Regions from separate parts of the Paenibacillus sp. FSL W8-1187 genome, predicted to be linked through region 1. Evidence: riboswitches for the same ligand, from Rfam matches in the RefSeq annotation. Region 1 holds a riboswitch; each other region holds the start of a gene.

Evidence for each region. A riboswitch is a leader RNA that binds a small molecule or an ion and turns the genes downstream of it on or off. The one in region 1 is predicted to bind cyclic di-AMP.
Region 2: linked by a shared signal. The riboswitch ahead of NYE40_RS21250 (hypothetical protein) and the one ahead of NYE40_RS18335 (TrkH family potassium uptake protein) in region 1 are both predicted to bind cyclic di-AMP.
Region 3: linked by a shared signal. The riboswitch ahead of NYE40_RS01135 (C40 family peptidase) and the one ahead of NYE40_RS18335 (TrkH family potassium uptake protein) in region 1 are both predicted to bind cyclic di-AMP.
Region 4: linked by a shared signal. The riboswitch ahead of NYE40_RS00140 (3D domain-containing protein) and the one ahead of NYE40_RS18335 (TrkH family potassium uptake protein) in region 1 are both predicted to bind cyclic di-AMP.

What each region holds. Positions count from the first base shown of each region.
Region 1 covers NZ_CP150181.1:4,256,261-4,259,725, forward strand. Annotated here, with positions in the region: gene NYE40_RS18330 (TrkA family potassium uptake protein) at 1-195, opposite strand, end outside; gene NYE40_RS18335 (TrkH family potassium uptake protein) at 217-1,569, opposite strand; cyclic di-AMP (ydaO/yuaA leader) riboswitch at 1,640-1,824, opposite strand; gene NYE40_RS18340 (CPBP family intramembrane glutamic endopeptidase) at 2,072-3,465, shown strand, end outside.
Region 2 covers NZ_CP150181.1:4,911,857-4,915,321, forward strand. Annotated here, with positions in the region: gene NYE40_RS21245 (amidase domain-containing protein) at 1-771, opposite strand, end outside; cyclic di-AMP (ydaO/yuaA leader) riboswitch at 980-1,171, shown strand; gene NYE40_RS21250 (hypothetical protein) at 1,177-1,767, shown strand; gene NYE40_RS21255 (dicarboxylate/amino acid:cation symporter) at 1,925-3,295, opposite strand.
Region 3 covers NZ_CP150181.1:239,408-242,872, reverse strand. Annotated here, with positions in the region: gene NYE40_RS01145 (hypothetical protein) at 1-577, shown strand, start outside; gene NYE40_RS01140 (hypothetical protein) at 831-1,058, shown strand; cyclic di-AMP (ydaO/yuaA leader) riboswitch at 1,294-1,452, shown strand; gene NYE40_RS01135 (C40 family peptidase) at 1,458-1,961, shown strand; gene NYE40_RS01130 (deoxyribodipyrimidine photo-lyase) at 2,094-3,465, shown strand, end outside.
Region 4 covers NZ_CP150181.1:26,036-29,500, reverse strand. Annotated here, with positions in the region: gene NYE40_RS00140 (3D domain-containing protein) at 19-1,173, opposite strand; cyclic di-AMP (ydaO/yuaA leader) riboswitch at 1,410-1,633, opposite strand; gene NYE40_RS00135 (TatD family hydrolase) at 1,814-2,587, opposite strand; gene NYE40_RS00130 (HD domain-containing protein) at 2,601-3,465, opposite strand, start outside.

The DNA.
Region 1 (3,465 bases):
GCGCAGAGCCTCCTCGTCCGTCGAGTCCGCGCAGGCGGTATGCGTGAGCGTGCCGCTCAGATCGTCGACGAGCTCCTCGCTGCGGTCGATGCCGAGCACCTCATGGCCGAGCTGCACGAGCTCCTTGCCGAGGCTGGATCCGAAACGGCCCAGTCCGATGACGCAGAATTGACTTCCTTTGGCTCCCTTACCCATTGTCTCTCTTTCTTTCCTTTCCTATCCGATGATGATCTTGCCTTCCGGATGCTTGTAATATTCCTTGCTGGCCTTGGGCCGGAGAGCGTACGCCATCGTCAGCGGGCCGAGCCTGCCGGCGAACATGACGAAGCTGATCACGAGCTTGCTGACATCCTGCAGCCCCGGCGTAATGCCGGTGCTCAGCCCGACCGTGCCGAACGCCGACACCGTCTCGAACAGGATGCGCAGGAAGTCGCGGTCCTCGAGCGTGCAGAGCACCATCGTCGAGGCGAGCACGATGGCGATCGACAGCATCGTGATCGTCAGCGCCTTGAGGATGCGCTCCTTGGCGAGCCGGTAGCGGAACAGCACGATGTCCTCCTTGCCCCGGAGCATCGCCCACATCGCCGCCGCGAGCGTCATGAACGTCGTCGTCTTGATGCCGCCGCCGGTCGAGCCGGGCGACGCTCCGATGAACATGAGGAGGATCATGAAGAACAGGCTCGCCTGGGTCAGCGCTCCGATGTCCACCGAGTTCGGTCCGGCGGTGCGCGTCGCGACCGATTGGAACAGCGACGCGAGCAGCTTGCCGCCGAGGTCGAGCGGTCCCATCGTGCCGGCATTCCCGTATTCGAACAGGAAGATGACGGCCGTCCCGAGCGCCACCAGGCCGCCGCTTGTCAGCAGCACGACCTTGGAGTGCAGCGTCAGCCGCCGATGCCTGCGGAAGTCGACCAGATCGGACAGGACGATGAAGCCGAGGCCGCCGAGGATGACGAGCGAGACGGTGACGAGATTGACGAGCGGATCCGCGACATAGGCGGTCATGCTGCTGTAGTTGCCCATGATGTCGAAGCCGGCGTTGTTGAACATGGACACCGCATGGAAGATGCCGTAATAGACGGCCTGCCCGGGCGGCATGTCGGACAGGAAGCGCAGCGCATACAGCAGCGCGCCGCAGCCCTCGATGACGAGCGAGTACAAAAGGACGCGGCGGATCAGCCGTACGATGCCCTCCATCGAGCCTTGGTTCATCGCCTCCTGCAGCAGCAGCCGCTCCTTGAGCGAGATGCGCTTGCGCAGCACGAGCGCGAACAGCGTCGCCATCGTCATGAAGCCGAGTCCGCCGATCTGGATCATCACCAGGATGATGAGCTGGCCCGCCAGCGAATAATGCGTTCCGGTGTCGACGACGACGAGGCCCGTGACGCAGGTAGCGGATGTCGCCGTGAACAGCGCGTCGATCCAGCGCGTCCCCAGGCCGTCCGCGGTCGCGAACGGCTGCATCAGCAGCAGCGAGCCGAGCGCGATGATGAAAGCGAAGCCGGCGATCAGAATCCTCGGCGGGGAAGGGATGAGCAGCTGCCTCAGCTGCAGCCTCCAAGCGGTCATAGGCGGCCATTCTCCTTTTTTTGCACACGACAAATAGGCACCGGAAACACCCGGTGCCCAGCGCCTGTGTGAGTCCTGTCATGGAAGCCTCCGAGGTTAGCTGACGGATTCGGGCGTGACGGCCGCCCTATCCCCCCGGAAAAGTTCCGAGCGGAATTCACCCCTGCGGATCGGCTGTCCGGCTCCACGAGCCGCCGTCCGCGCTGGTTCCCCCGTTCCCGGCGCTTGTCGTCCGGAATTCGGCAGTTTAAAGTTCTATAGGATCGGATTTGATTATATAGGATAAAGGACAGGTTACCAAATGCGTCCGCAGGCGTTGGCGGCCGATTTGCTTCGTTTTTGGAGGCTGGCGGACATTGCGGAGGATGCTAGCCCCTCCGCGCTCGCTCTTTTGCCCGCTGGCTCGTCCGCGCGGCCGGGCGGCATGGATAAAAGGAAAGCCGCTGTGGTAAGGTTAAACCATGGATCCAACCAGGCAGCGCCATCAGCAAGGAGGACTTCGATGAATTCATCCCATCTTGACCAGGCTTTTCGAAGATACGTTTGGTGTGGCGCAATCGGAGCCGCTTTATTCCTGCTGCTGCAGGTCATCCCCTCGGCAGCCGGAGTCGGCGCGGAGAGCGAGCCGGTCCACCCGGTCAGCCGCGGGCAGGCGATGGCGGCTGCGGCCGACTTTGCCCAGAAGCAGCTGCGCGCGCTGCCCCAGAACGCCCACGCGGTCCATCAGGCCGACAGGCTGATGGCGGGCTATGTGGCGAAGGAGAAGCTGGGCAAGACGCTGGACAGCAGCGCCGGACTCAAGGTGCCCGTCGATGTCTGGCAGGTGACGCAGAACTTCGACGACGGCCGGCGGCTGCTCGTCGAGATCGGCATGACGAGCGGCAAGCTCGTCGGCTGGAAGCAGGTGCTCGGTCCGACCGGAGGCGACGGAGGAAGCTCCGCGCTGGAGGGCGAGGCGCTGGACCGGACGGTCCAGCGACAGGCCGACGAGCTCGGACTCGGCCAGCTGCGACGCTCGGGCCCGGCCAAAGAGGGCTCCGTCCGCTACGAGGCGGCGGCGATCACCGTCGGCGAAGCGGGCCTGATCGTCCTCGCCGCCGGCGAGCGCCTGGAGGGCGAGATCAGGCTGACCCGCTTCCAGCCCGTCTACGAGGTCCCTGCCTCCTACGCCGCCTATACGATGGAGCAGGACCGGCTCGGCGAGCAATTGTCGCTGCTCGGCAATCTGCTGCCGTCCGGTATCATGACGCTGCTGGCCATCGTCTACGCCATCGTCATGAGGCGCTTCACGTCGTTCCGCCGGGGCTGGGCGCTGGCGCTGGTCTTCCTCGCCTTCTACACAATCAACAACTTCAATCTGCTGGACGGCTTGCGGGCGATCTACGGGGGCGAGGTCAACGCAGAGCTGGCGGCGATGGCCCAGCTCGTCTTCATGACGGCGCTCACCTTCGTCATGGCGGTCGGAGCGTACTTCTCGCTCGTGGCCGGAGACGGGCTGTGGCGAGCCCAGGGCCGGCCGCTCTGGACCGCCGGCTCGGAGCCCGGCTTCGGAGCCGAGGCGTGGAGCGCGATGAAGCTTTCCTACGCGTTCGCCTTCCTGCTGCTCGGCCTGCAGACGCTCATCCTCGGCGGTCTCTCGGCCGCCACAGGCGCCTGGGCGACGACGGACGTGACCCAGTCGCCGTACAACATGGCGGCGCTCTGGCTCATGCCGCTGCTCGCATGGTGCGCCGCCATCCAGGAGGAGGCGGTGTACCGGCTGTTCGGCATCGGCCTGCTGATGAAATGGATCAAAAATCCGTTCCTCGCCTCGCTCATCCCGACGGTGATCTGGGCGCTCGGCCATGTCACCTACCCGATCTATCCGTCGACGACGAGGCTCATCGAGCTGACGAT
Region 2 (3,465 bases), 660 kb from region 1:
GGATTCCCTTTTCCCAGTATAGTTCATCGGCGCTTCCCCTGCAAAGACGCACTGCGACACATAATTGGTGCAGTTGACCTCGAATTCCTCGTAAGCGGGATTCGGCTCGTTCCACCACTGGTCCGCGTAGGCTGCGACCAGCTCGCGCCGGTAGCGGGAGGCGCGGGAGCGGGTGTTGATGCGCGGAACGACGCCATAGTTAAGGAAAGGACGCGGCGCGCCGGGCGGCTGGATGCCGCTGCCGCCGCCATTGCCGTAGGAGCGGTGCTCGGCGAGCGCGCTGTCCGCCGCGGCATGGCCGTAGCGCGGCCGCCGCTCGCCGACGAGCGGCTCGACCCGCGTCAGCCGCCAGCTCCCGTCCGCGCCGGCCGGTGCGAGCCATATCCGCTCGCGCTCGATCCGCTCCTCCGTATACTGGCGGCCTTTGTGCTGGACATGCCGCTTCAGATGCAGCTGGAGCACGACCGACACCTCCGCGCCGGATTCGTTGACCTTGACCAGCGCGGCCCGCGTCTCGCATTGGGAGGTGAGCAGATCCCGCTCCTCGGCCCGCTCGCGCTGCCGCTGGAGCCGGTGCAGCAGGCGCAGCCGATGGTCCGCGTCCGTCATGATTCCGGCGAGCGCGCTGTCGCGCAGCTCCACCTCGGCCTGGTTGCAGGCCTGCACATAGTGCTGCACGGCGCCGCGCCAGCCTGCGGGCGGCTCGCTCCGTCGCTCCTCCCCGCCGGCATCGGCTTGCGGAGGCCTTTTTCCCACCTTGATCCGCGCCATCCTTCCCCATCCTCTCCGAAGCGCTATTTCTCCATCTTAATTTCCATCCTATGACGGATGCGCTCCGGATTATGATCCTTTTCCATGAGAGCGCTTTAGAGCGACGATGGGTCCGCATGGACGAGTTCCCGACAGCATTTCATCGAATTTTCGCTAAATATAGCCTTTTACAAGACAGGCCGGCCTGAAGTATGATAAAGTTCAGCACATTTCTATTCTGCTGAATTCCACGAAAGTGGAAGCGGGGGAACCAACCGCAGGCGCCTTGTCGCGCCTGCCGGGGTGAATCCGGCGCGCACCCGACGCGCGGCTGCCGAAGCCGCCGCGGACTGCGCCTGGTAGGGCTACTCTCTTGGCCCGAATCCGTCAGCTAACCCCGTAAGCAACCAAAGGAGAGGTTCGACCATGTCTTTGCAGGAACGCTTCACCGGCGGTCCGGAGCCGAGACGGCTGCGAGCCGTCCACCGCTCCGCCGCCTGTTGCGCCGAGCAGGAAATCGCCTGCTCCGCCTCGTTGCCGCTTCCGGTCGTACTGGATGCGTCCGAGGTCATCGAGGAGGCGGGGCACGACGCCCGCCACGCTGCTCTTCTGGTCGAGGAGCCGCTCGCTCCCGACCGCCGCATCCGCCGCATCGACCTGTTCATCAGCCGCACCACGGCGATGCTTGCAGGCGGCAGCGGCGACTATCTGGTCGCGCTTCATCTTTATGCAGGCTCGAGCCTGCACCGTGCCGTCGTCACGATGTCCTACTCCGAGGCTCCCGCCGACTGGCAGAGCTGGAGCGGCTGGTTCCAATCGTTCGTCGGCGTTCCGAGCGACGAGGTCATGTCGGTGCTCTATTATGACGCCGAGTGGATCAGCGATCATCGGGACCGTCTTTTGCGCAAGGCTCTGGAGCCCGGCTCCAGAGAAGCGATGCCCTTTCCCGCCACCGCCTTCTGGAGAAGGCACTACCTCATCGAATCTTCCGACATCCATATCCAGCACTCGATGTAATCCAGGCAACTCGATGATCCCTGCCGCATGATCCGCTCATGCAGGAAGCCCCCGAAGGGCTTTGTCCCTCGGGGGCTTCGCTGCGTTCATCGAGTTGAAAACAGGGACGAAGCGGAGCCAGCTCCGCTTCGTCCCGTTCATTCCGCTGCGCCCTGCTTTACGCGTGGCTCAGCTCCAGCTCCTCTTCCTCGTCGCGGTTGTAGCTCTCGCGGTCGAACTCGTCTTCCGACACGGCGACGAGCAGCGACGACACAGTCGTGCCGGTCGCGTTGACCGCCGTGCGGCCCATGTCGACGACGGCGTCGATCGCGAGCACGAGGCCGAGCCCTTCCAGCGGCAGGCCGAGCGCGGTCAGGACGACCGTCGTCGAGATCGACGCCGGTCCCGGCACGCCGGCGACGCCGATCGAGGAGATCGTGCTGACGAGCACGATCAGGATGTAGTCGGAGATGCCGAGCGGCACGCCGTACACCTCGGCGACGAAGATCGCCACGACCGCCGGCCAGACGCCGCCGCAGCCGTTCATGTTCATCGTCGCGCCGAGCGGCGCGACGAAGCTGGCGATGCGCGGCGACACGCGCAGCCGCTTGGTGATGACCTCCAGGTTGACCGGCAGCGTCGCGTAGCTGCTGCGCGTCGTGAAGGCGACGGCGATCGTCGGGTAGATCTTGCGCAGGAACTTGAACGGATTGAGCTTCGCCCAGAACGTGACGAGCGAGCCGAACGTCAGGATGAAGTGCAGCAGCAGCGCGACATACGTCGCGAGAATGAGGCTGATGAGCGGCTTGAGCGTATCGAAGCCGTAGCGCGCGGCCATCGAGCCGATCAGCGCATACACGCCGTATGGCGTCAGGCGGATGATGTACTTGGTCACCTGGTTCATGACCTGCTTGAGCGATTCGATGACTTGGCGCACCGGCTCGGCCGCCTCCGGCTTGCGCGAGCTGAGCTGCACGATGGCGACGGCGATGAAGATCGCGAAGATCAGCACCGGCACAACCTTGGCGTCGGCCATGTCGCCGATCGGGTTGGACGGCACGAGGTTCAGGATGACCTCGGAGAACGTCGGAATCGTCCGCGCCTCGAATCCTTCCGGCGTCTCCTGGGCGATGCCCGAGCCCGGGTTGAACGCCAGCGCCACGAGCAGGCCGATCAGCGCTGCCACGCCGGTCGTGCCGATGAAGAGCAGGATCGTCTTGGTGCCGATCTTGCGCAGCTGCCCGAGGCTCGAGATCGACGAGATGCTGGAGACGACCAGCACGGCGACGAGCGGGATGACGAGCATTTTGATGAGGTTGACGTAAATGGAGCCGAGCGTGCTGATGCTCGTGGCGTCGATCTCCAAGGAGTTCAGCGTCACGCCGACGACGAGGCCGATGCCGAGCGCGAGCAGCACCCGATAGCCGAAACCGACGCGGCGCCGCGCCAGCCAGACGAGCAGTCCGATGACGATGAGGGAGACAAGCAGGCTGATCCAGTTCGTCTGGAACGCATGCACGAGGTTGTTGTTTTCAGGCAATGAGTCCATCCCCTTCATATCCTAGTGATTTACTATGCTATAGTATACTAGCGAGGTTGACTTCTTATGTCAACGTTTATTTTAGTCCATGAATAATAATTGGCATGAAGCTTCGACGCCTCCAACTCGCCGAACCAAGGCACTCCAAGCTCCCGCGCCAAAAAACCCGCAGAGCCCGG
Region 3 (3,465 bases), 1.6 Mb from region 1:
GCTGCTCGGTCCGCTGCTGAGCGCCGGACTCGCCTACTCCGTGCGGCATGCCGCGGAATCCGGAGCCGAAGGAGGCACGCGCTTCCTCGAGGGCATCCGCGTCTGCTGGAAGCCGTTCATCCTGCTCGCTGCCGCCGAGCTGACGCTCGCGCTCGCTCCGGCCGTCTGGCTTGCGCGGGAGGGCTTCCAACGCTTCCAGCACTACAGCTCGCTGCCGCAGCTGGCCGCGGACGCGCTGCCCTGGGCCGGAGCGTGGCTGCTCTGGATCGGACTGCTCCATGTGCTGATCCTCAGCCTGCAGTTCGGCGCGGCAAGCGGCCTGGGCGCAGGGGCGAGCTTCCGCCAGGCGCTGCGCCGCCTGCTGCCGCTGGCAGGCGTCAGCCTCGTCCTGCTGCTGCTGTCGGGCCTGCTGCAAGCCGGCGTCAGCGCTGGGGCGATGGCCTGGGCCGGCCTTGCCGCCATCGTCATCCAGCAAGGGTATCATTTCGTCCGCACGCTGATCGACGTCTGGATCCTCTCCGCGCAGTACAGCTGCTGGTCCGACAAGCCAGATGCCGGAGGACGTCAGGTTAGTTGACAAATCCGAATGTCCATCCTATAATTGTGTAAATTCTCTGACAATTTTGTCTTGTTTTTCGGACCCGAATGCGGTGTATATAACATCCAGGCCGGCCGCGCAGCGCCGCCCCGGCACCGCCCCGCGAACACCAAACCTTCATCTGCCGATGATCGTACGATCATCATCCGCAGCTTTAATGGAGCATAGAAGCCATCGAATGCAGGACATGCTAGAGGAGAGTTTCATTTTAGAGAGAGAGGAAAGATTGACCATGACCGAAAAAATCTACGCCTACTACGAGCAGCTGCATCAAGCGACCGGCGATCTGCTGGACCGCGCCGGCGCCTACCGGAACGCGCAGGAGCTGGAAGCCCTGCAGAGCGAGCACGCCCGCCTGCGCCCGGAAGGGCTCGACCTCAGCGAGGCCGCGCTGACCCGCCTGATGGGCATGCGCACGAAGCTGCTCACGTTGATGGAAAACTCGCTGTACACGGCCTGATCCCCCGATTCGGATCGCTCCGGCGCGAACGACGCGCCGACCGCAAAAGCGCCCCTCGCGAGGGGCGCTTTTTTTCGATGCGGCAGAGCCGAAGCGGCCCGCCGGCAGAGGCGTCGATTCGACTCCAGCCCCCGAAGCAAGCGCTGTCATTTGTCTCTTTCAACATGAGAATTATGAGAAAATGTCGGGAAAGGGAGGAAAATAGCTTAAAGAAAAGAATACCACTTCCAGAAGCAGTTCAAACATGCCGAGTTCCATGACTATGGAAACGGGGGAACCATCTCAGGGTGAATTGATTTCGCCCTCCTCGCCGCAAGGCAGGAAGGCCGAGAAATCATAGGGAACCTTCAACCGAACCCCACAGCTAACCTCGTAGGCTCTGGAAGGAGCACTTCAGCTTTGAAGAAGAAAGCCGCAGCAATCGCACTCGGACTTGCCCTGCTGTTCTCGGCAGGCGCGCAAAGCGCATCGGCAGGATCCAAAATGGACGGCGTCATCAGCGACGTCATCGGCACGCCGTACAAGTCGGCGGGCACCACCTCGAAAGGCTTCGACTGCTCGGGCTTCACGTCCTACGTGTTCAAGCAGTTCAAGATCACGCTCCCCCACTCGTCCGCGGCTCAATCGGCCATGGGCAAGAAGGTCGCCAAAGACGACCTGAAGGCGGGAGATCTCGTGTTCTTCAATACGAGCGGCAAGGGCGTCTCCCATGTGGGCGTCTACGTCGGCGACGGCAAGTTCGCTCACGCTTCCTCAAGCCGAGGCGTGACGATCAGCGAGCTGAGCGAGTCCTACTACGCCAAGCGCTATATGTCCGCCCGCCGCGTCATGGACGAAAAGACGTTCGAGAAGTACGCGGACGACGCTGCCGACCAGCCGGACGGCGGTCCGGACGTCGATTAAAAGCCTTTCGAAGTCGGACGAGCAGACCGCAGCAAGCCTCCCCTCGGAGCGCCTGCTGCGGTTTGTTTGCATTCCGGCAGGGTAGTACGGAAAGAGCATGATCGGCCGCGGCCGATCCAAGGAGGCAAGGACATGTATCTGTTCATCCACCGCAAGGATCTCCGAGCGGGCGATCTGCGCGCGTTCGACTACGCCGCCAGCCTTGGCATGCCGGGCATCCATGCGCTGATCCTCGACCCGGCGCAGCTCGGGGACGGCCGCGCCGAGTCCCATCCCGGACGGCATTTCCTGCGGGCGGCCGGTCTGCTGCTGCGGGATTATGCGGCGCAAGGAGCCGAGCTGCAGCTGCTGCACGGCAATCCCGCCCTCGTGCTGGACGAGCTGCTCGAGCGGGAGCCGATCCGCGAGGTCGTCGTCACCGCCGACCATACGCCTTATGCGCGGCGGCGGGACGAGCGGCTCGCCGCCGTCTGCCGCAGCCGGGGCGTGCGCTGGACGGCGCTGGAGGACGTGCCGCTCGCCGATCTGGACGCATTCCAGGAGCAGACGGGAAGAAAAGAGCCGTACCGCGTGTTCACGCCGTTCTACCGGGCGTGGAACGGTTATGTCCGCTCGCGGCTCGCGCCGCCTCCGGCCGTCGCTGCCGGCGGCCTGCCGATCGCCCGGCTCTCCGGCGGCGGCAGCTGGAGCGTGCCGGGCGAGCTGGCCGGCCTGCTCGCGGCCCCCGTGCCGGAGGACGAGCGGCCCGAGCGGCAGCTGGAGCGGTTCCTCGGCGGCAGCCTGCAGGCGTACGAGGAGCTGCGCGACCGCTACGCGCTGGATGCCGGGAGCGGCCTCTCGCGCTGGCTGAACGTCGGCGCGCTGTCGGCCCGGCGCGCCTACGGCCTCGCCCTGGATGCCGCCCGGACCGAGGACGGGCGCGAGCCGCTTGCCTTCGGCGGAGCGGCCGACTGGCGGGCGGACGCCGCGGGCCAGCTCGAGCTGGCGCTGCCGGGCAGCGGCGAAGGCCCGGGCTCCGCGCCGCGCGATCCGTCGGCCGCGGCGGCGCGCTCCGGCGCGGAGAGCTGGATCCGCCAGCTCGCCTGGCGGGAGTTCTACCTGTACCAGGCGCGGTTCGACGCGGACTTTTTCCGCTATGAGGAGCAGGTCGACCTGTCCGGCCTGACGGAGCGGCATGCGGAGGCATGGCGGCAAGGCCGCACCGGCATCCCGCTCATCGACGCGGCGATGACGCAGCTGCGGACGACCGGCGAGCTGCCGAACCGGCTGCGCATGATCGCGGCGATGTTCCTGTGCAAAAACCTGCTGGCGCCGTTCACGGCGGGAGAGCGATGGTTCCGCGAGCAGCTGCTCGACTACGACGCTACGCTGAACCGCGGCGGCTGGCTGTGGAGCAGCTCGCTCGGCTTCGACGCCGCTCCGTACTTCCGCATCATGAATCCGGTCGTCCAGTCCAAGCGCTGGGATCCGGACGGCGCCTACATCCGGCGCTGGCTGCCCGAGC
Region 4 (3,465 bases), 1.4 Mb from region 1:
GGGCCCGCTCGCAAAAGATCAGCTCAGCTTCGGCTTGGTCGGTCCAAGGACATAGACCGTATAGCCTCGCTTCTTGCCGAATTTTTTCACGTAGGATTCACTTTCGTAGAACACGTCGATTTTCTTGCCGTTGATCGCTCCGCCCGTATCTTCGGCGCGGCGGAAGCCGATGCCTTCTATATACACCCACCATCCCAGCGGGATGACGTCCGGGTCGACTGCAATGGTGCGCCCTTCGGACACTTTCGCTCCGGAGGCGGTGACGCCGTAACCGGGGTCGCCTTTGGATTTGCCCGTGGAGGCGAATCCGGCGGTATACGCGGTCAGGGTAACGTTGGTGAGAACTTTCTTGGCTTTGAGATCGAGACCGGATTTGGTCTGAGCTAGGGCTGGAGATGAGGATGCCGCGGTCAGGACCGCTGGCTTCGGTTTGGGCTTTTCCTTGGTTCCCACCGCCACGACCTTGCTGACGGCTTGTTTCTCCATGGATTTGGCGAGCAGAGTCTTCGTGACCAGTTTGCCGTCCTGGTACACCTTTTCGAAGGTTTTGACGAGTTGGCCGTTCTGGCCGGCCTTCACCATCTTGAGCTGCCCCTTTTCCAGGGTAGCGTCCTGCTTGCGGACGACGGTGAACGGGATGTCGTGCTTGGTCGTAATCTGATGCTTGTCGATTCTCATGACGCGGATCGTCATGTTGGCTTTCAGCTTGCTTTCGGAGCTCGGGAATACTTTATCCTGCTCCCGTACGGCAATATTGGATTCTCCGATCGCCGCTTCCACGGTCTTTTTGGTGGTCTTCACCTGCAGGGCCTTGCCGTCGGCAAGAATCGTCACCGGCACCGCCTGGTCGATCACGATGCGGTCGCCCTCCTGAAGCGCGGCGCCGAGCGGAATCGACAGCTCGTCATGCGGTCCGACCGCGATCGCCTGCTCCTCCAGCAGCTGCTGGAGCGAGGAATGGCTCGTGCTTACGATTTTCTCCTGCCCGTTCAGCACCAGAGAGACGCTTTTTTCCGACGTCCCTTTCAGCAACACCAAAAACATGAAAGTCATTGCGAGTGAGATCGTTATGCTAAGGATAATCAAACGCAGGTTGTCATGCTTCCATCGCCATTGGAAAGACTTGCTGGATGATCGTTGTACATGGGTTTCCTTTAAAGGGATAGCGCCCACTTCTTCGGTCCTCCTTACATAGCCCCGCCGCCTCGTGTTACGCATGATAATTCAAGACGCGACTATTAGGTTTTGTACGTGCCGAGCAGCACGCCGCTGGCAGCCTCGCCTCACCTCCACCGTTAACCCTATGTCGACGTATAATTCATTATTCAAACAAAAAGAAGCCGTCGACAGAGGATCTGTTTCGTGGCTTCCCGGGTGGTCACGATCAGGTGGAAGTGGAGCACGAGGTTGATCTCTCTTATATGCGCTTACGAGGTTAGCTGACGGGTTCGGGCAAGAGAGCTGCCCTATCGGCTCAAGGACCCTGCTCGTGGTCCCGGCGAATTCACCCCTGGAAAAGTACAGCTTGTCTGGCGGTCAAGCGTCATCCCTTCGGTATGTACGGCTTGCGTCCCCTTCTGCTGCGATGGTTCCCCCGCTCCCCCCGTTCGGGGAGATTAAGCGAATGATGAAAATCCTGCATCACTCAAAGCTCTGTGTTGAATCATACCGTTTCCTTCAAGCGATTGTAAAGACACGATAAAATCCTCTGAGATTCAAAATCGAGGGTTTTCGGGCGATGACGGACGTTTTATTCAAGGAAAGGTCAATCTTTCTCCTCCACAAGTCTTTTTTCATCCGATATCACGCCATTTTAAGAAATTTGGAAACATTTTCTTGCATTTGCCGATGTGATGGAAACGATTTCTTCTACAGATTTACCTTTTATTTCCGCAGCCGTTTCGGCCACGAGCGTGACGAAAGAGGTTTCGTTCCGCTTGCCGCGATGGGGGTGCGGAGCGAGGTAAGGAGAGTCCGTTTCGAGCAGCAATCGGTCCATCGGCACTTGCGCGAGCACCTCTTTGGGAACCCTTGCATTTTTGAACGTGACCGGTCCGCCGAAGGAGATGTAGAAGTTCATGTCGAGGCACTGCTTCGCCGTTTCCCAGCTGCCGGAGAAGCAGTGCATGATGCCTCCGACCTCCTCCGCTTTCTCCTCGCGGAGGATGCGGACGACATCCTCATGGGCGTCGCGGTTATGGATGACGATCGGCTTGCGGCATCGCTTGGCGATCGCGATCTGGTCGCGGAACGCCTGCTGCTGGACCTCCTTCGGCGAGGTGTCCCAGTAATAATCGAGCCCGATTTCTCCGAGCGCGGCGACCTTCGGATTGCTCATCAGCGACTCGATCCAGGCCAGATCGCCCTCGCGCAGATCGGCCGTGTCGGTCGGATGCCAGCCGACGATGGCGTAGACGAAGGGATAAGATTCGGCAAGCTCCAGCGTCGTCGGGATCGTTTCCCGGTTGAAGCCGACATTGAACAGCAGCTCCACGCCGGCTTCCCGCGCGCGCTGAATCGCTTCGGCGCGGTCGTTGTCGAATTTCGGTGAGTCCATATGGGTGTGCGTGTCGATGATTCCTTTCATGGTTCGACTCCTTTCATGCTTCGCCGCTCTGCTCCAAGCCCAGACGGGCCGCCGTACGCGGCTTCAGCTTATGCCGGATCCGTCCGGCGGCTTCTTCATCATAATACAGGCGGTAATGGCCTCGGTGCATGCCCGTGATCGAGGGAACGACATCGGAGCGCAGCGAGATTTCCGTTACGGCTCCGCTCGGCTCGAGCAGCAGGATGGGTGGCTTGCCCCTTCCTCCATCGGTCAGGCCCTCGGTCGCGGATCGATACACATGATAAGGAAGATCGTACGGGAAATCAATTTCAAGCTCATAGCCCGGATCCATTCCCGCCGCCGCCATTTCCTCGAAGCACAGCTGCGCTTCTGATTCATGCTCTTTCTCGAAGGTTATATACTTGTACAATTTGCGATGAAGGAACCGCGAGCACAGCTGCGACAGCAGCTTGTCCTCCTCTTCCGTCCATGCCACGAACGCCGTCTGCACGAGCGCCTCGTCGAGCTTCAGGTAGGAAGGAACATCGAGCTGGCCTTGGAACAGCTTGACGATCGGATCCGGAATCCACCCGAACGGATAGCCCGAGCGGCACAGCTCCTGGGCGCGAAGCAAGATTTTCCGGAGGATGATCTCCGAGCTGCGGGTCACCGGATGGAAGTACACCTGCCAGTACATCTGATACCGGCTCATGAGATAATCCTCCACCGCGTGCATCCCGCTCCCCTTGACGACGATCCGCCCCTGATGGGGCCTCAGCACGCGCAGGATCCGGTCCAGATCGAACGTGCCGTAGTTGGCTCCGGTAAAATAGGCGTCCCGGAGCAGGTAATCCATCCGGTCCGCGTCCATCTGGCTCGAGACGAGATTGACGACGATCGGCTTCTCGTAGTTCTTG